DNA from 2 places in the Shewanella sp. ISTPL2 genome. Region 2 is predicted to be linked to the other one. Evidence: riboswitches for the same ligand, from Rfam matches in the RefSeq annotation. Region 2 holds a riboswitch; the other holds the start of a gene.
The links. Region 2 has a riboswitch for cobalamin ahead of HUB64_RS07820 (TonB-dependent receptor). Riboswitches for the same ligand answer to the same signal wherever they lie in the genome.

Region 1 (10,452 bases), 160 kb from region 2:
TCTGGGGTTTCATCGTAACCGCCAAACTCGTTCGGCAGGCCTGCATTCGGATGCGCCGACACATAACACTCACTGATGCGGGATAATTCTTCCACATAGGGGCGTAATTCTTTTGGCCCAAGTGCACAGTTAAGACCGATAGATAAGGGCTTGATATGGCGAAGGGAATTGTAAAAGGCTTCGGTCGTTTGGCCTGTCAGTGTGCGGCCAGAGGCATCGGTAATGGTGCCCGAAATCATGATCGGCAATCTGTCTTTAGAATGCTGACCAAATAAGTCATCAAATACCGATTCAATCGCAAACAGCGCGGCTTTGGCGTTTAAGGTATCGAATATGGTCTCGACCATAATGATATCCGCGCCGCCCTCAATCAGTGCCTTAGTGGATTCTTTGTAAGCAGTCACTAACTCATCGAAGCTGACGTTGCGATAGCCTGGGTCGTTCACATCAGGGCTAATCGAACACGTACGGTTAGTGGGGCCTAACACACCGGCGACGTAGCGTGGAATGCCTGTGGCAGCAAAGGCTTCATCACAGGCTTCACGGGCGAGTCGCGCGCCGACTAAGTTAATTTCGGCGGACAGCGACTGCATGTCGTAGTCGGCCATGGCGATAGTGGTGGCGTTAAAGGTGTTGGTTTCAATGATGTCTGCACCGGCATTTAAGTAGTCGGTGTGAATTTGTTTGATGATGTGAGGCTGTGACAAGACCAAGAGGTCGTTGTTACCTTTGACGTCAGTGTGCCAATCTTTAAAGCGTTCGCCGCGATAGTCCTCTTCTTCCAGCTTGTAGCCTTGGATCATAGTGCCCATGGCACCGTCTAAGATCAGAATGCGCTCTGCAAGCTGTTTGCGAATGTCTGCTAATATTTGGCTGGCTTTGGTTGAGGGTATCGTCATAAATAATTACCTTAAATACAGCTAAGTTAAGTCCAAAAATCGGCCATTGTTATGCTAAGTGCATTTTATTGTCGTCTGCCGACATTTTTTGAATACTTGTTCTTAAAAATTTGTTTTGGACATTTAAACGTATAGACGTCCATAATACGCGACTTATGATTGTCAGGGCAAGATGAAAGTCAAAGGCATTAGGAGCGAGAATCGAGAATCTAGAATTTAGGCCCTCGGCTTGAGTTCCTAGCATCTAGTCCCTAACTAAAAAGGCATATATGAAACAAGTTCGATTGTTATTGTTACGCCACGGTGAGTGTGAAGGCGGCGCTATCTTGCGGGGTCGTGTGGATGTGCCTTTAAGCAAAAAGGGTTGGCAACAAATGTCGGCTGCAGTTGAGTCACAGGCCAGCGTGTGTAGCGCGATTTATAGCTCGACTTCACGCCGCTGCGCCGATTTTGCCCACGCTTTTGCCGCCGAGCTGCATTCGACGGCGGCACAGATATCTGAGTCAAGGCCATTGCAGGCGCAGTGTTTGTCGGGTTTACAGGAAATTGATTTTGGTGATTGGGACGGTTGTCGGCTCGATGAACTGTATCAACAAGAGGGCGAACGCTTAGCGGCGTATTGGCAAGACCCTTGGCAAACTCCGCCGCCTAATGGTGAAACTATGGCAAGTTTTGAGTCGCGGGTGAATGGGACGATTGACCAGATACTCGCCGCCGAGTTTGAACGATTGACCCTTGACTCACATAAAATGGGTAATGAAAACAGTGCCATTAATGAAACCGCTGATAATATGCCTGCCACTCAAGTGTGGGTCGTGACCCACGGCGGGGTGATCCGTCACTTAATGGCGCGTGCCTTAGGGGTTGAACGGGCGGTGGGGTTTTATAGTCAACTCGATTTACCCGTGGCGGCCGTGGTGAGCATTAATGTGCTGCAAGATGAACAGGGTGCCTGCTATTGGCGTTTAGATTGGCCGAGTGGGCGCAGGTGTTGAGGCCTTATTTCACGACCTAGGAGTTATGGTTTAGGCGTGATCGTTTGGCGAGAATAAGCTGACATGAAAATATTCTGATTTAAACAGCATTGCCTAATGGGATAGATGTAGGATAATGCTTTTCCCTGACGTTTGAACGAGATAGCGTATTACATGCGCAATGAGTGATAACGTCGCAGAAATAGGTGTTGGGAATAGACTCTCTTTGTTCGAATCGCTCCGCTGTTTTAATTAATAGTGGCGTTGTTAACAAAGAGCATATCAACCCAAACATAATAGGGAATCGGGGAGCTGCTCGTCAGTCAGCCCGAACTGTGCCCGCAACTGTGAGTAGTTTAAAGAAGCACCTAGATTCTAGATTCTAGATTCTAGATTCTAGAGCCTAGCTCCTTCTTTTCTACAAGTCAGGAGACCTGCCTATTTCTGTTATCGCTGCGTGCAGCCTTAGTTCTCGAGCGGGTGACTCGAGGGAGCAGATGACAATGTGTACAACCTTTTTTTATACAGGTTTGGACTCGATAGGAGCGCCGCTTAGGTGAAACTTTCTGCAATCCAAACTAACAGCCCCGTGAATGACAGTGACACTAACCCGTCATTGAGCCCATCAGTCGCACTTAATGTGAGCCAGTTGAGCTGGTGTATCGATGGCAAAACCATACTTTCCAATATTAACTTTACGCTGCCAACGGGGCAGATGCTGGGGCTGATTGGCCCTAACGGTGCGGGCAAGTCTAGCTTGCTGCGCTGTTTGTATCGGTTTGTTCGCCCGACTCAGGGCAAAATTACCCTTTTTGATCAAGATATTGAGCGCTTGTCGCCCAAGGCGTTTGCCTGTCGCGTCGCCGTAGTACAGCAGGATACACCGCACTATTTTGACCTCACCACAGAGCAATTGGTCAGCATGGGCTTAACGCCCCACAAGGGTATGTTCGATACCAATTCGAGCTGTGATACTGAGCGTATTGCTAAGGCTTTAGAGAAAGTCGGCTTGAGCCATAAGATGCACCAACAATATGAACACTTATCCGGCGGTGAAAAGCAACGCGCCTTAATTGCCCGCGCCATAGTGCAGCAGCCGCAGCTTTTAATCCTCGATGAGCCAACGAACCACCTCGATGTGCGCTATCAAATTCAAATCCTCGAATTGGTGCGTAGTCTTGGCATCAGCGTGATTGCCTCTATTCATGATCTTAATTTAGCCAGTGCCCTGTGCGACAGTTTGTTGTTGATCCATAACGGGGAAGTCAGCGCTATGGGGACGCCAATCGAAGTATTAACCGAGGCGCGAATTGGCGATGTGTTTGGCGTGTGTGCTCAGGTATCGCCCCATCCACAACATAAAAAGCCCTTAATCAGCTATTTTTATGGTTACCACCATGTAGATCATGGCCTGAACGAGCGAGGCGAGGGTGGATGACTCAGGGGAGTAAAAAATATTTCATCTCATATTTGGGGCGTATCGTGACACCGTTGACGAGACAACAACTGATGCTGCTCGTATTAGGTATCATCACTTTGATAACACCTATTGCCGCGACGAGTTTTGGTGCGGCGAACATCAGTTTTACGGATGTTATTCAAGTGTTTATCAATAAGGCGACGAACCTCACCCAAGCCAATGGCATGACTGAGCGCATTGTGATGGAGCTCAGGTTGCCGCGCATTTTACTGGCTTTTGTGGCGGGTGCGGGTTTGTCACTGGCGGGCAGTGTGTTGCAAACCGTGACTCGCAATCCGCTCGCCGATCCCTATTTGTTTGGCATTAGCTCAGGCGCGTCCTTTGGCGCTGTGGTGATGTTGACCTTATTCACTGGCTCTGGATTTTTTGATAATGCGGGCATGGCGGCATATTCTGGGCTTTTTAGCGGTTCGGGTGCCTTGTCTGGATTACTTTGGTTTAGCTTACCCTTGGGCGCTTTTATTGGCGCGAGTTTATCGGTGTTGATAGTGCTTGCCTTGTCTGGGCTCGGGCTTAATAGTCAAGTGGAGCGCATGTTGCTCTCTGGTGTGGCGACCTCCTTTATGTTCGGCGCATTAACGAGTCTGCTGCTGTATTTCGCCAGTCCGCAGGCGACAGCCTCTGTGCTGTTTTGGAGTTTAGGCAGTTTTGCAAAGGCCAGTTGGTCCTTGTTAGTACTGCCGACACTGGTGATTGGTGCGAGTTTATTCATTATTTTAGGCATGAAACGGCAGATCATGGCGTTGCAGGCGGGGGATGAAACGGCGCATACCTTAGGGGTGAATGTGCCTAAGCTGCGGCTCAATATGTTGCTGCTCTGCTCCTTGATTACCGCTATTTTGGTGGCTACTTGCGGCGGTATCGGTTTTGTCGGGTTAATGATCCCCCATACAGTACGCATGCTGTTTCCCGGTCGTCAGCCGATTTTATTAACGGCGCTGGTGGGCGGATTATTTATGGTGTGGATTGATGTATTAGCGCGCTGTTTATTGGGGAATCAAGAGTTGCCCGTGGGCATTATCACGGCCGCCATAGGTAGCATGTTCTTTTTGCTGATTTTGCGTAAGCGTAGAGTCATGTCGTAAGTGCAGACTGACGGGATAATCAGTATTTCTGTTGATATCCCACCCGCGATTGGAAATGCACAATTGGACATGTTCGTCATAGACGCGGGATGCGTTGTGGTTATTTAATGTAGATTACAAAGTGGAGTGTGGATGTCTCAGTCAGCCGTGTCTTTTCAAATAAGCCCTGTGAGTAAAGCGCAGGATCTGGTGATTCTGCAGAAAATTGATCTTAAGACTAAGCCGCCCGGTGCCTTAGGTCAGCTCGAATCCTTAGCCTTGCAGATTGCCCGCGTGCAAGCGACTGATTTACAACAAACGGAGCAGCCACAAACGGATGTGCTCAAAATAGTCCATCCAACCATGTTAGTGTTTGCGGGGGATCATGGCATTGCCGCAGAAGGCGTGTCGATTGCCCCTAGCGAAGTGACTCACCAAATGGTGCAAAACTTTGCCCATGGCGGCGCGGCGATTAACGTTTTTTGTCGGCAGGTGGGCTTTAAGCTCGAAGTGATCGATTGCGGTATTTTAACGCCAGTTGAAGGGGGTGAAGGCATTATTGATCAACGTCTTGGTGCTGGAACGGGTGCAATCCATTTAGAGCCCGCGATGGCGCTTGAAACCGTCGATAAAGGCTTTGCTATGGCGCGCGATTTGATTGAACGTCACCATCAAGCGGGTTGTAACTTAGTCGCCTTTGGCGAAATGGGCATAGGCAATACCTCCTCTGCTGCGGCCATTATGGCGGCGATCATGCAGCTGGATGTGATTGATTGTGTCGGCCGTGGTACTGGCATTAATAGTGAAACCTTAGAACGTAAATTGATGCTGATTGAGCTTGCGTTATTGCTGCATCAAAGCGCCTTAACTGGGCCTAAGTCAGTGTTAGCTTGCCTAGGAGGTTTTGAAATTGTGCAGATGACGGGAGCTATGTTAGCTGCCGCTGAACGTAAAATGCTGGTGGTCGTGGACGGTTTTATCGCGACAGCGGCAGCATTAGTCGCGGTGCAAATCGCCCCTAATGTGCGTGATTATTTGATTTTTGCCCATCAATCCGATGAGCAAGGTCATCTGCGAATGTTAGAATTTTTGCAGGCTAAACCTTTATTATCCCTAGGGCTGAGATTAGGCGAAGGTACGGGGGCTGCGTTGGCATTACCGCTTATTCAAGCCTCAGTAAATTTTTACAATCAAATGGCGAGTTTTAGTGATGCGGGGATTGAGGCTGTTGTATGATGTGCTCTGCTAAGTCGCTTATTTTACTTATTTAAAATAATAGCTTTTTAGCCAACCGTTTTAATTTTAAACCTTGCAGCAAGTGTGAATTCACTAAGGATGCTTTATGTCAGAACGCGAAAGCTGGCACAAAGAGATAGATTTATTTTTAGTTGCCATGGGCTATTTTACCCGCATTCCTATGCCTAAGTGGGTCGAAGTCGATAGCGATAAGTTGAATAAGGCCAGCCGTTATTTCGGTCTCGTCGGTCTTCTGGTCGGTTTGTTAAGCGCCATAGTGTTTTGGCTGACGCAGAACTGGCTCCCCGCTGGCGTTTCTGTTCTTTTAGCTATGTTGGTTGGCGTCTTGCTCACGGGCGGATTCCACGAGGATGGCCTAGCCGATACCTTCGACGGTTTTGGCGGGGGTTGGACGGCTGAAGACAAGCTGCGGATCATGAAAGACTCGCGCCTTGGCAGTTATGGCGCACTGGCACTGATGTTGGCCCTGCTGCTGAAATGGCAGTTGTTAGTCGAGTTGGCCCTGTACGATCCTGTCGTGGCGGGTTCAGCACTTATCGTCGCGCACACTGTGAGCCGTGTGGTATCAGCCAGTATCATTTTTAGCGAAAAGTATGTCCGCGATGACGAGACCAGTAAGTCTAAGCCGCTATCGCAACATCAAGGCATTAATGAGCTGCTTATCCTGATCGCCAGCGGCGTATTAGTGCTGCTATTCCTCAAGGGGTTAGCGGCATTATCATTGCTATTGGTGATGATAGGACTGCGCCGTTTGATCATAGTGATCTTTAGACGCCAGATTGGCGGTTACACGGGTGATACCTTAGGCGCGGCGCAGCAAATATCTGAAATCGTGTGTTATTTTGTATTGCTCGTTGTGGGTAACATTCTGTGATCCACCTCGTCCTAGGCGGCGCCCGTAGCGGTAAGAGTCGCTACGGCGAAGCCTTAGTGCGTCAGTACACTGCGCTCGGCTTCGATGCATGCTATGTGGCGACGGCGCAGGCGCTAGATGATGAAATGGCGACACGTATCGCCAAGCATCAAGCGGGACGATCGGACGATGGTATCGAATGGCAATTGTTTGAAGAGTCGCTCGCCCTCACTGCACTGCTAAAACGGTTAGCAAAACCTGGGCGAGTGATTTTAGTAGACTGTTTAACCCTTTGGCTAACGAATCAATTACTTGCATCGAACGTTAACATCGATGATGAACCCGCGCCGACTGAGTGGAATGCGACTGACTTTGCCGTTTCCACCTTTGGCAATTCAACCTCTGACGATAAAGCTTATGCGAGTTGGCAGGCCGAGAAAACCGCTTTTGTGGATTCCCTTGTCGAGCTTGAGGGAGTGGTGATTTTGATCAGTAACGAAGTCGGTTCTGGCATAGTGCCCTTAGGTGAGTTGAGCCGACAATTTGTCGATGAAGCAGGCTGGTTAAATCAAGCCGTGGCGACCTTAGCGGACAATGTCACCTTAGTGGTCGCCGGTTTACCCTTAGCATTGAAACCACTTTAGACTTTGGGCTCAGTCCACGTTTTAAGCTTAAGTTGCATACTTAAGTGATTTTTAGACTGAGCTGTTATGTTAATGACTGCAAACTAGAATAAGCCTTTTAAACCTATGTCCTCTCCAAACACAGACAACACAGCCTGTGCTAATGCACTCGATACCGCTGACACACCTGTAGTTAATACGCTTGCGGTTAATTCACCTCGGCGCGCGGCAGTCTTGATGGTGCAGGGCACTACATCGGATGCGGGCAAGAGCACCTTAGTCGCAGGCATTTGTCGTTTGCTCGCTCGTCAGGGGATTAAGGTTGCGCCCTTTAAGCCGCAAAATATGGCGCTCAATAGCGCTGTCACTATTGATGGCGGCGAGATTGGCCGCGCACAGGCCTTGCAAGCCGTGGCCTGTTATCTTGAGCCCCATACCGATTTTAATCCCATACTGCTTAAACCAAGCTCGGACACGGGCGCGCAAATTATCGTTCATGGCAAAGCCCTGACAACACTCGAAGCCTCGGCCTTTTTTGGGCCTAAATCTAAGGATTATAAGGCAATGGCGCTTGGCGCTGTGCTGGAATCCTTCGAGCGATTGACGGCCCAGTATCAAACCATAGTGGTTGAAGGCGCGGGCAGTCCGGCGGAGATCAATCTGCGCGAGGGCGATATTGCCAACATGGGATTTGCCGAAGCCGTAGATTGTCCTGTGATTATCATTGCCGATATCGATAAAGGTGGCGTATTTGCCCATTTGGTCGGGACCTTGGCCTTGTTATCAGAATCCGAACAGGCGCGGGTAAAGGGCTTTGTGATCAACCGTTTCCGTGGCGATATTAGCCTGCTGCAATCAGGGCTCGATTGGCTGGAAGCTTATACTCAAAAACCTGTTTTAGGCGTGTTGCCTTATCTGCATGATTTACATCTCGATGCCGAAGATGCGCTGATAAGCTCGCCGACTAAAGGCGCTAACAGCCGCTTAAAAGTGCGGGTATTAGTGTACCCAAGGATCAGTAATCACACGGATTTTGATCCGCTGCGGCTGCATCCCGATATTGATTTTGATTATGTGTCGTTGCAAACCCAAGCCGCGAGTCACGCCACTCATTTGCCCGCCGCCGATGTATTGATCTTACCCGGCAGTAAGAATGTGCGCGCCGATTTGGCCTTTTTACGCCAGCAAGGTTGGGATAAGGATATTGCCACTCACCTGCGTTACGGCGGCAAAGTGCTTGGTATTTGCGGCGGTTACCAAATGTTAGGCCAAAGCATTGCCGATCCCTTAGGCATTGAAGACAATGCGGGTGATACCGCAGGACTTGGCTACCTGCCGCTGAGCACAGAACTCAAAGCCGAAAAACAGTTACGACGAGTGAGCGGTGAGCTAACGTTACTTGGGGAAAAGGTTGCTGTGCAGGGCTATGAAATCCACTGCGGTGAATCAAGCTATCTTATCCCTAAGCTTGAACAAACGAATGCGCCCTTGCAGTTAATCCCAGAATCGACAAGCTTAGCTGCGCCAGCGATGAGTTTTGCCGATGGCCTGCAAAGCGATGACGGGCAAATCTTAGGTACTTATTTACATGGGCTATTTGATAGCCCAGATGCCTGTCAGCTGATTTTGCGCTGGGCGGGATTAAACGATGCTAAGGCGATAGATATCAATCAAATACGTGAGCAGCAACTCGATCGTTTAGCCGATGTGTTAGCTGAGCATTTAGACATGCAAAAATTACAGCCAATTTTAGAAGCATAAGTTTTAGAAACATAAGTTTTAAAAGCAGACATTTTTAGCAGCAGAGTGAAGAGAAGACCATGACAGCACAAAACGACAATGAACAAGCGCAAATCAAGGCCGAACGCCACAAGGCTCGCCAACAGAAAGTGAAAGCAGGTGTGGATGCTAAAATTGCAGCCGCCCAAGAGGAGAAGGGGATTCTGCTGGTGTTAACCGGTAACGGTAAAGGCAAATCGACCTCAGGTTTTGGCACTGTTGCCCGCGCCGTCGGTCACGGTAAAAAAGCCGCGGTAGTGCAATTTATCAAAGGCACTTGGGAGTGCGGTGAGCGCAATTTACTCGAAGGTGCAGGGGTTGAGTTTCATGTAATGGGCACAGGTTTTACCTGGGAAACCCAAGATAAAGAAAAAGATACCGCCGCCGCTGTACTCGCTTGGGAAGCCGCCGAAAAGCTGCTGCAAGATGAGTCGATTGACTGCGTGATGCTCGATGAGCTGACCTACATGGTGAGCTATCACTATCTGGATGTGGAACGTGTGCTTAGCGCACTTAAAAATCGTCCACCCATGCAGCATGTGATTATTACGGGCCGCGCTTGTCATCGCTCGATTATCGAGCTTGCAGATACTGTCAGCGAAGTGCAACCGTTGAAACACGCATTCGAAGCGGGTATCAAGGCACAGCAAGGTTTTGATTATTAAACTGAGCGTGTTGTTATCATCATAAAGCGATATTTTTTATATCCATATTGGGCTGATAGTAAATGGCGGCCATACCGCCAACGATCACTGTTGCAACAATGGCAATCTTAACGACCATTGAGCTGTTTATCTGGTGAAAAGTTTTTGTCTCAAAGCAAGATAACTTTGTCGTCAGGTGGTTGGATGAATTGTCATTGCTTCCCCAGTGACTCGCCGTCTATTTCTTTCAAAATAAGCATCCATGAGGGCTCGACGGCGGCATCTGCTGCATATGGAAGTGCGAATGCCGCGATCACATGGATGTGAAATAGCGGCCATGTCGCCAACGGTCACAGGTACACCAATGCCAATCTTAGCGATTATTGAACTGTTCATTTGCCTAAAAGCTTTTGCCCCAAAGCAAGATAACTTTGTCGTCAGGTGGTTGGATTAATTGTCATTGCTTCCCCAGTGACTCGCCGTCTATTTCTTTCAAAATAAGCCTCCCTGAGGCTCGGCGGCGGCATCTGCTGCATATGGAAGTGCGAATGCCGCGATCACATGGATGTGAAAGAACGGCCATGCCGCCAACGGTCACTGTTGCAATAGTGACAATCTTAGCGATTATTGAACTGTTCATTTGCCTAAAAGCTTTTGCCCCAAAGCAAGATAACTTTGTCGTCAGTTGTGCTGCGTGAATTGGCATTGTTTCCCCAGTGACTCGCCGTAAATATATCCCTATAGGCTCGACGGCGACATCCATGTCGCCAACGGTCACTGTTGCAACAATGCCAATCTCAACTAACACTTCTGCTGTTCGTTTAGCTAAAAGCTATTGCCCCAAAGCTTGCTAGCATTCATTTAGTGAGTCGAAAACGG
Region 2 (10,452 bases):
CATTTAAAGTCGCGCTTAAGGTCAGCACTTGATCATAAAAGGCAAAATCACCTACGGGAACTTGCTCAATGCCCGCAGCAGCTTGCCACTGCCAATGGGTGCGGCGAAGTTCACTCGCCACTTCACGTAATTGTGCCTGAGTGCTCTCACCACGCCAGTATTTTTCTAAGGCAAATTTCAATTCACGACGACGCCCAATACGGGGAAACCCAAGACTATTTAATTGCATACTCTATCTTCCTTTATTTGAGATAAGCCACATTCGGCACTTGCACCCACCAGATTGTTTTCTCTTGGCACTTTTAAGCACTTCAGCCTTGATAAATAACAATGGGCGTCTGGACGTCTAGAAGTTTATTGTGTTAGTCTCTATTCCAGCAACCGAATTGATTTCAAGCACAACATGAGCGAAATTCACTTGGAGTGAACATGATCGAACTAAGACACCTGCGAACCTTAATGGCCCTGAAAGAAAGCGGCAGTTTGGCGGGCGCAGCCAAAAAACGTTTTGTCACTCAATCCGCCCTCTCCCACCAGATTAAGGAGTTGGAGCAAAGGATTAACTCGCCCATTTTTGTGCGTAAGAGTAAGCCACTGTCATTCACCCAAGAAGGTGCACGCCTGCTGCATCTGGCCGAAGAGATTTTGCCTAAGGTGTTAGAAACAGAGACAGATTTGAAGAATGGGCTGGAAACCGAAACCAATCAGTTGCGGGTCGGCATTGAGTGCCATAGCTGTTTTCGCTGGTTAATGCCTGTGATGGAGCAATTTAGGCAAGATCATCCGGCAGCCGAGTTAGACTTGTCGAGCCGTCATCTGTTCGACTCGCTCAATGCCTTAGAAATGGGTGAACTGGATATTGTATTAACCTCAGATCCTGTGCCTGGGCATTCACTCGCCTACCAGCATTTGTTTGATTTTGAAGTGAAGTTAGTGGTTGCTAAGGATCATCCTTTAGCGAAAGAAGCCTATGTCACCCCTAAGCAATTAGCACACTTGCCTATTATCAGTTATCCAGTGCCGTTGACACGTTTAGATATTTATCGCCACTTTTTAGAGCCTGCGGGCATAGAGGCGGGCGAGCAAAAAACCTGTGATTTAACCATGATGTTATTGCAACGCATCGCCTGTAAAGACGGCATAGCCGCACTGCCAAGCTGGTCGATTAATGAAGGACATGGACTGAGTCTCGCTACGGTAAAACTCGGCCAAGAAGGTCTGAAACGACCGCTATTTGGTGCCTATCGCCGCCACAGTGCTAACTCTGCATTGATCCAAAATTGGTTACAACTGGTGGCGAGGGAAGGTTTATCCCGCCAGCAGAAGACGAATTAATGCGGGTGACATAGAGTAAAAAGCCTGCGAATGCAGGCTTGTTTATTGAGTCAAATGACTATTTCATAGCATCGACAAATTACAGCGGATTCATCAACAATCCACGCATAGACAAGACACGGCGCAGTATCAACCCTGATGAATTAGGATTACGGGTCTGACGCAAATTATGGGCGATCATAAATTCTTGACGCAGATCCTGATCGAGATCTAACGCCTCGAACGCTTCGATGGTTAAGGTCTGTTGTTGATTATCAATCAATGACTTAATCACACTTAAAGGAAATGACTGTTCGGCATTAGCATTTAAATAGGCAAATGCGGTCAGTGCGATAATTTGGCCGAACACACTGAACAGAGCTAAGGTTTGTACTTCGTCAGCATCAACCTCCACACCTTCCATATCCGCTAAGCTATCTACCGCATCCGTTGCAATATCTTCAGTCAGCTTCCAATAACCTTGGACCAACTTTTTATAGGGCTGTGGCAGTTCATCGAGGCGTTCTTTTAAATAGAACGTAAAGGCGTAGCGATAGATATTAACTTGACCTAAGCGGATCAAAGCTTCTTTCAACGAGCGAGTTTTGTGATTTTCCACTACAGCAGCCTGCGCGGAATTACTGCGCATAAGCATGTGCGCTGCCAATGCGGGATCGCTCGAGATAATGTCAATCACATTACGAATGTCGCCTTCAGCAAGAATCGCTTTTTTGAGTGGAATTAGAATTCCTCGGCGGCCAATCACTTGCTCTTCGTTCGCTATGATAGCTCTAACTTGAGTAAAAACCTGTTGCTCAAGATCAGTCATAAGACACTTTACACCTGTTTATTAACAATAAGATGATTCGGTTACAGCTCACATCATACCTAAAATACTAAGAATTTCAGCCATAAACAGCAGAGTAAAATATAAATTACTCCTATTTAGTAATGACTGCCCGCTAACACTATAGATAACGACAATTAAACCACTCTACTAAAACGATATTCAAGACTATACCTATTTTAAGATTTATTCTTTGAACTCAGCGTAAAAAATAAAAAGCCAGACTGAGTCTGGCTTTTTATTAAATAGCTCATTAATATTTAGAAGCGGTAGCCCACAGTGAAACGAATATCACGGCCTCGACCAGAATAGTAACTATCCCCCCAATCGCCACCGTAATAACCTGCACTGACATAATCTTTATCGAATACATTATCGATACGCAGACTGGCAAGCCAAGCATCACGATTATAATTCAAGGCTAAATTACCAAGCACGTAACTTGCTAGCTTATCACCTTGATTAGCGTTATCGCCTTCGAGAAAACGATCACCCGTGTAGATAGCTTCGGCAAATACTTGGAAATGCTCAGCAAAATCCATGCTGACATAACCGCGTCCCGTGTGTTTTGCCACCCAAGACAGCTCTTTGCCATCGTTAGCACCATCGGTAAATTCGGCGTCGGTATAGTTATATTCCAGCCCTAGCTGCAGCGCTTTAGTGATCTGCCAATCCCAATCGGCACCCGCGCCATAACGACGAGAAGCGTCAGCATTGACGTTTGCACCGTTGAAATTTCCACCAATGGGTTTAACTGCACTCGAGTCATAAACAATTTCATCCTCTAAATCGAGACGATATAGGCTGACTCGCAGAGTTTGACTAGCGACAGCCCAATCCCAACCCGCCTCATAGGAACGGCCTGTTTGCGGCTTTAAGCCAAATACGCCCGGCGATGTATAAGCTTGCTCATCCACTTTGGCAAAACGGAAGTTATCATCGGCGCGCACATAGAGTCTGTGCTCCGCAGTTGGGCGGTAATTTAAACCCAGTTCGAATGCGTGGGCATTTTCGTCTAAATCCATGCCATTAGGATAGACATTGCCATCGACTAACTCATCGGTCACCCGCGCATATCGTCCACCCACAACGTAACTTAAAGTATGACTTAAAGGCACTGTAGCTTGTAGATAGGCGCTTTGCATTTGCTGCACATTACTGCGTGCCATAGTGTCAAAATCAGCCTTGCCACGGCTGATGTCTAAACCTGTGACTAGGTTTAGCTCGCCTTGACGCGTACTGTAATTCGCTAACGCTTTAGGGCTAAACATTAACAGTGAGCGTGTGTTATGGCTGTTCGCCCCCCAATTAAGAGAAGACACTAAGGTATCGCTGTAATCTAAATCCGCCGCCAGCGCCCAGTTTTGATTAAGCTGATGCTGGTAACCCGTTCGCGCCGCAGTGGTCATCTCGTGGGCATACTCTACCTTATTTGATGAAGCACGGGGATCGTCTTTAAATTGCTTTTCAGTAAGCGAGCCCGGATTTTCACGATCGTTATCGTAGTAGCTGGTTTCAACAAAGAACGAGTCTGTGGCTGTTTTATATTGAATGCGGCCAAGAATAGAGCCGGTTTCGTTGGCATTATGCTGGCGATAGTTGTCACCTTGGTTGTAACTACCGGTGAAAAAGTAACGCCAATCTTTGTTGATCGCGCCAGACACATCACCACGACCTTCATAGGTATCAAAACTGCCGCCGGATAACTGCACGCTGCCGCCAGTATTTTCAGGGGACTTAGTGACAATATTAATCACCCCGCCCACGGCTTGATCGCCATAAAGTACACCTGCACTACCCGATAAAATTTCAATACGATCCACTTGATTAAGCGGAATGGCATTAAGGCTAGGCGCTGCGATATCGATATTATTGAGACGACGACCATCAAGTAAAATCAGCGTGTTATTAACGGCAGTGCTGGCGCTAAAACCGCGCATCGCAAAGCTAGTTCCAATATTGTTATCCGAAATTTGAATACCGCTTTGACCACGTAAGACGTCGGTCAAATTAGTCGCGCCACTCATTTCAATTGCAGCGGCATCAATCACATTCACATTGGCGGCAATATTTAACGGGGTCTTATCAGAGCGGCCGATCACGACAAGATGCTCGTCGACTTTAGCTGTGCTGGTATCGTCAGCCGCCACAGCGGGCGCGATAATTGAAAAACTGCATAGGCTGCCGATCAGCAGCGCGATTTTTGTTGGATTTGTTCCCATTTTACCTTTAACTCCTGCAAGGAAAACGGGGCATTGACGCCACGATACCGTTAATTCAGTCGTAAATACTGACGGTGATTATCGCATTTTGAGATCTGCCCACCGAAATCTCAAAAACACCTTTAGGGCCGGTCTCCGGACTTAGGCTATGTTAGTCCATTAAAAGTTAGATTAACGCGAGACTGACCTTTCACATTCTGACTTTCGGGTTCTGTCTTGAACACACCAATCAAACGCGGTCGTCTCTCACCTTTTACCGTTGCGGGGGCAGTGCCAGAATTTCACTGGCTTCCCGATTATCTCACGACGCTATCATCGCAAGCACCACAGAAGGTTGACTCAAAATTAGGTTCAAAGGGCGTACAACCTGTTAACGCCCAACAAGGCTCAGGGCATATCAGACCTGAGAGCGCGCATTATAGACGTCTATACGGATGAAAGTCCATTAATCTCAAATTAGCGAGAAAACTCACATGAGCTAGAAAACACCATCCCAGTTTTTTGCCGCAGGTTTTGGTCTGTCTTTACTCAAAATCGCCTGACGCTGCTCAGGGGTTTCGCATTGGGCAACGGGGGTAAAATCCAGCTGTTTAATCACTAACGAGTCAGCAGGTTGCACTGGCGACTTGTCGAACATTGGCAAATTCATCGACCAAGAGACCAACTCCCCCTTTTCGCTGATGCCAACATAACCGTCATTTGCGCCATCTAACCAAGTAAGGCGCGGAATACGTGCAATCAACTTCTCCACATTTTCACGGTTGGCGCGATAACCAACAGGCACCACTTTGCCATCGGGACGCGTAAACACAAAGGAGGCTGGCCCTCGAGTAATGACGCTGCCTTCCTGCCAATATTTATCAAGAATCTCTTGGGCATAGTGAAACCCAAACATATGAGCGTAATCAGTATCGTCGGCCACTATTTGCGGCACGGCCTTATCCCGCAGTAATAAAAAGCCCGAGCCAATGCTGATAATCTCTTTTACCCCTGTGATATCGGTTTTTTTAATCCAATCGACACCACAGTTAATCCCATCGCCCCAAAAATGCGCATCCCCCGTAGGGCTTAAAATCGCAAAGGCACAATTGTTTGCCGTCATACTCGCCACATCCTTTAAGGCGCTGCGGATCGAGTAAGCATCACTGCGCCAACCCCAACTCACCACAGTGCCGTCCTTTTTCAAGGCGGCATAAGTGTGTTGAAAATATTCGATCTTCGCTACATCCGTAAGCTGCGGGAGTAACTTTTTCATATTGGTCGACTCTTCAACCTGCCCCCAAATCACAGCACTGCCCTCTTTTTTGAGGGCGACAAAACTGCGACCTCTGGCAAAGATATCGACAACATCAACTAATTGATCCTGCACATGTAAGCTATTGCCGCCGTAGGGGCCATAACCCCAAGTATGCACCTTGCCATTGGCATCAAGGGCGGCAATGGCCTCTTGATTGGCGAACAACTTGGTAATATTGGTCATGCGGTTTTGTAGGGCTTTGTCGAGGCTATATTTTCCCGCATTGCCCCAGTACACCACAGTGCCATCTTGACGTAGCGCGGCAAACCCGTCCTTAACTGGGACGATTTGCTTCACTTGCTTAAGCTGCTCCGTCACCTCGCGGCTATCACCGCCAGCATAACTGTCACCCCAAGTGATCACCTCACCGGATGTAGTTAACGCCGCAAAGGCCGAACTGTTGGTGACCACAGTCTCGACTGCGGGTAAATCACAAGGAATATGGCGATACTGTGGACTCGGATTTTCCTTAAATTGGATGAGTTTACCGTTATCAAACTGTAGCAATGACTCGTTATTACTTTCCACAACGGCCATAGGTTGAGGATCGCTACAGCCAGAGATCTGCATGGCAACCATGCCCACGAGTAAAACCTTAGGCCAAGTGATTCGATGAGTGAGCATTACTTATTTCCTTATATTTGCTTGGAGATGTCATTCAATGTTGTGCAGCGGACAGAGCGAGAATGGATTTACCTAACATCGCCTAATGTCAAAAATGGGCAGAATTCTAGCAGCTTGTTGATAAAAAGACGAAAATGCTCACAGTTTACTCTGCAAGTCCCCTACACAGGCTAGCGCCTAACTGATGGCATGCTATTCTAAGCCCCCATCACCGCTGTTTAAAGGAGTAACAGTATGACTCGCACTATTATTCTGGATTGCGATCCCGGCCATGACGACGCTATTGCGCTCATTTTAGCTCTCGCCCATCCAGAGCTGGTTCCACTGGCCGTCACCACCAGCGCCGGTAACCAAACGCCGGATAAAACGCTCAATAATGCCCTGCGGATCTTAACCTTATTAAATCGCAGTGATATTCCTGTCGCTGGCGGCGCAGTCAAGCCATTAGCTCGCGAATTAATCATTGCCGACAATGTCCATGGTGAAACCGGACTCGACGGCCCTGCATTGCCTAATCCAAGTTTTAGTCCTCAAGCCATTACCGCAGTTGAACTAATGGCGCAGCAAATTCGCCAAAGTCATCAGCCAGTAACCTTAATTCCCACAGGACCACTCACCAATATCGCGCTTTTGCTCGCCAGCCACCACGAATTACACGCCAAGATCGAACGCATAGTGCTAATGGGCGGTGCAGCCGGTGTCGGCAATTGGACACCAGCCGCCGAGTTTAATATTTTTGTCGACCCGGAAGCTGCCGATATCGTCTTTAAGTCAGGTATTCCCATCACTATGTGTGGGCTCGATGTGACTCATCAGGCGCAAATCATGGATGAAGACATAGAACGCATTCGCGCGATTCAAAATCCAATTGCTCAGTGCGTCGCCGAATTATTGGATTTCTTTATGATTTACCACAGAGATCCTAAATGGGGCTTTATTGGTGCGCCATTGCACGACCCCTGCACTATCGCTTGGTTGCTTAAACCTGAACTGTTTGAAGCACAAGATTGTTGGGTCGGGATTGAAAGCCAAAGTGAGTTAACCTTAGGCATGACAGTGGTCGATCGCTATCAGCTCACAGGTAAAGCCGCCAATGCGACTGTGCTGTTTGGGATCGATAGGCAAGGCTTTGTCGATTTACTGGTAGACAGTTTACGCGTCTATGATGCAACTTATCTCAATCGCAGATAAAAATGACAGTGAGTCTTCTATGAGCCAGATACTCGTTATCGGCAGTGCAAATGCCGACCATGTGATGAAATTTGAGTACCTGCCCGCTGCAGGGCAAACCTTAATGAGCCGAGATTACCGCCTCGAACAGGGCGGCAAAGGGGCCAATCAAGCCGTCGCCTGCGCGCGCTTAGCCAAATCAGGTTCACGCACTGATTTTATCTGCCATCTCGGCCAAGACAGTATCGGCGATGATATGCGTCAAAGCTGGATGAAAGATGGCATCAGTGCAGAAGGGATCCGCCAAATAGCCGGACTGAGCACTGGCACTGCCATGATTTTTATCGGTGATAACGGTGAGAATACGATTGGCGTTGCCGCAGGTGCCAACGCCAGCCTTTCACCCGATGACTTAGAAGCTCATTACGCTCTGTTTGCTAATGCGGAGTACTTGTTAGCACAATTGGAAACTCCCGCTGCCACAGTGGCAAAGGCGCTGCAAATAGCCAAGAATCTTGGCGTGACGACTGTACTAAATCCTGCTCCAGCGACGGCACTTGGCCAAGATGTACTCAAGTGGGTAGATATTATTACCCCCAATGAAACCGAAGCAGAAGCCTTAACGGGAGTTGAGATCAACCATATTGATGATGCACACATGGCAGCGCAACTTCTCCACCAGCAGGGAGTAAAGATTGTGGTCATAACCTTAGGTAGCCGTGGCGCATATATCAGCAGCCCAGGTTTTAATGGGCTAATACCTGCGTTTGAAGTGCAGGCCATAGACACAGTCGCCGCAGGGGATACCTTCAATGGCGCCTTAGTTGTGGGCTTAAGCGAGGGCATGTCGATTGCTGCAGCCGTGGGATTTGCCAATGCAGCCAGTGCCATTACTGTCACTCGCCCAGGTGCACAACGTGCGATTCCCTATCGACAGGAGCTTTCGTACTAAAAACGTAAGAAGTTCTGAAGTAGACGCCCTGCGTTAGAACCTACAAATTATCATCTATAAATCAAACATATAAATAATAAGCGCTGAGTACTTAGTTCACTCCAACTAAGTACTCACCTATGTTTACCGCTAACAATTTTGCCGCCAATAACAATGTAAGCTTTCAACCGAAAGTTGCATATACATAATTTACACGCTGATTTCATTCCCATTTAATGAAGATTGCTTATGCTGGCAGGTGCATGTCCGAGTCAAAACGGCTCGGCTACCCTTGTTCAAATAAGGAAGTACCAGATGAAAGCAAAAAGCACAGCTTTACGTAACGTGACCAGCACTAGCCTAATCGGCCTAGGATTATTATTCGCTAGCCAAGCGAGTGCCAACGAATGTGAACTGAAAATTGCCGCCACTGATGCAATGCAATTTGACACTAAAGAGCTGTCCGTGCCTGCAAGCTGTAAAGAAGTGACCTTAACCTTAACCCACTCAGGCACTTTGCCAAAAGCAGCCATGGGCCATAACTGGGTATTAACTAAAGCAGCCGATATGTCAGCAGTAGCAACTGAAGGCATGAGTGCCGGTCCTGATGCAGCCTATGTCAAAGCCGGTGATACGCGCGTTATCGCACACACAGATTTAGTGGGCGGTGGCGAATCAACGTCTATCACCTTTAGCACTGCCGGTATGAGCGCTACCGAAGCCTACCAATTCTTCTGCAGCTTCCCAGGTCACTGGGCGATTATGCAAGGCAGTTTCAAGTTAAAAGCTTAAAGGAATAGCCTAGCCTCACCTTAAGTTAGTCAATAAAAAAGCGGATCTTAGGATCCGCTTTTACATTTCAGCCATTGCATTTAGCCGCACTAATCCATCATGGTCTTGGTTGGATGACTAATGGCGCAAAGCTTGTCATCGCATTACCGTTAGCGCCGTTCAAGTTAGGATATTCAACCCCTTCCTGTAAAGTGTAATACACGTCGACAAAGTCATCGTCATTGGTGAACCAAGCATCCGGCATCACACTTAAAATACCATTGGTAATTTGCGGAATCAGCGCATAACCCTGAGCTTCAGGATCGGGGATCGACTTTAAGATCTGCTCCGCCGCTTCCAACAGCTTAGTGGCCAACACTTTATAGTTAGTACCATCGTCATGCTCCATTAAGATCATGTCCGCAGCCGCCCAACGATAACGCTCCCAATGTATGATGATTTGATTCGGATAATAGGTCGTATCCGCATAATCTAAATAGGGCATTTCGACGATATCGAGCACTGGCTCTTCACGGCTTGGATCAACCCCAGTCACTATGCCGTAAATTTCGGCACGACCAGAAATCCACGGCTCATGGTCATCCTTCAAGGATATTTGCTTGATCACTGTGGTTGAAATCGGCTTGTCTGCCACCGCCTGTGTTTGCGCACGGCTCAGTAGCGCGCCCTCTTTTTTCGCTGACTGCGCCTCGGCAAATGTCGCCCGCATCACCTCTAAGCCAGCCACAAAGGCTTTTTTGCTATCGATACCGACCACAAACACTGGCTGCTGCGGCAGGTTATACACGTCTAATTGATGCACTTGCCCATGAATATCAAAGGCTTCAATATAATCCCACTGACGCTCGTCACCATCGGGCTCATAGGCAAATAGAGGAGACTCACCTTGCTGCCATGGGGTTAACATGGTTTCATCCGCCAGACGCACTTGCACCAGAGAATCCGCTTTGGCACTTAAGCCCTTCACTCGGCGAATTGATGCATCGGCTTTGGTGATCACATTATCATTGAGCCTATGTTGGGACAGAATCTCATCGGCATTTACTGCTAACTGATACTGGTTTATTTCAGTCTGTAAGATAGGCGCAAGCTGCGCATATTGATGGCTTAAATCTAACGCCAATGCCCGCTTTGTATTGGTTAACTGAGCTTGTGCATCCAAAGTCGAATCCTTTAGCGACGCTTGTAGTAAGCGTAACGCCTCTCCATCTAAGGCTTGGCCATAACTCAGGGTTGCCGAAGCCGACAAACACAG

Region 1: another riboswitch for cobalamin. It lies ahead of HUB64_RS08455 (ABC transporter ATP-binding protein); the one in region 2 lies ahead of HUB64_RS07820 (TonB-dependent receptor).

The regions. Positions count from the first base shown of each region.
Region 1 is NZ_JAAPAV010000001.1:1,895,979-1,906,430, forward strand. It holds gene metH (methionine synthase) at 1-899, opposite strand, end outside; gene HUB64_RS08450 (histidine phosphatase family protein) at 1,169-1,894, shown strand; cobalamin riboswitch at 2,116-2,330, shown strand; gene HUB64_RS08455 (ABC transporter ATP-binding protein) at 2,430-3,311, shown strand; gene HUB64_RS08460 (iron ABC transporter permease) at 3,308-4,438, shown strand; gene cobT (nicotinate-nucleotide--dimethylbenzimidazole phosphoribosyltransferase) at 4,571-5,653, shown strand; gene HUB64_RS08470 (adenosylcobinamide-GDP ribazoletransferase) at 5,760-6,548, shown strand; gene cobU (bifunctional adenosylcobinamide kinase/adenosylcobinamide-phosphate guanylyltransferase) at 6,545-7,171, shown strand; gene HUB64_RS08480 (cobyric acid synthase) at 7,277-8,911, shown strand; gene cobO (cob(I)yrinic acid a,c-diamide adenosyltransferase) at 8,971-9,594, shown strand; gene HUB64_RS08490 (hypothetical protein) at 9,878-10,027, shown strand; gene HUB64_RS08495 (hypothetical protein) at 10,122-10,271, shown strand.
Region 2 is NZ_JAAPAV010000001.1:1,731,677-1,742,128, reverse strand. It holds gene metE (5-methyltetrahydropteroyltriglutamate--homocysteine S-methyltransferase) at 1-229, opposite strand, end outside; gene HUB64_RS07830 (LysR family transcriptional regulator) at 430-1,335, shown strand; gene HUB64_RS07825 (HDOD domain-containing protein) at 1,415-2,143, opposite strand; gene HUB64_RS07820 (TonB-dependent receptor) at 2,422-4,383, opposite strand; cobalamin riboswitch at 4,492-4,727, opposite strand; gene HUB64_RS07815 (hypothetical protein) at 4,862-6,304, opposite strand; gene rihA (pyrimidine-specific ribonucleoside hydrolase RihA) at 6,539-7,495, shown strand; gene rbsK (ribokinase) at 7,515-8,426, shown strand; gene azu (azurin) at 8,721-9,197, shown strand; gene HUB64_RS07795 (DUF3103 domain-containing protein) at 9,295-10,452, opposite strand, start outside.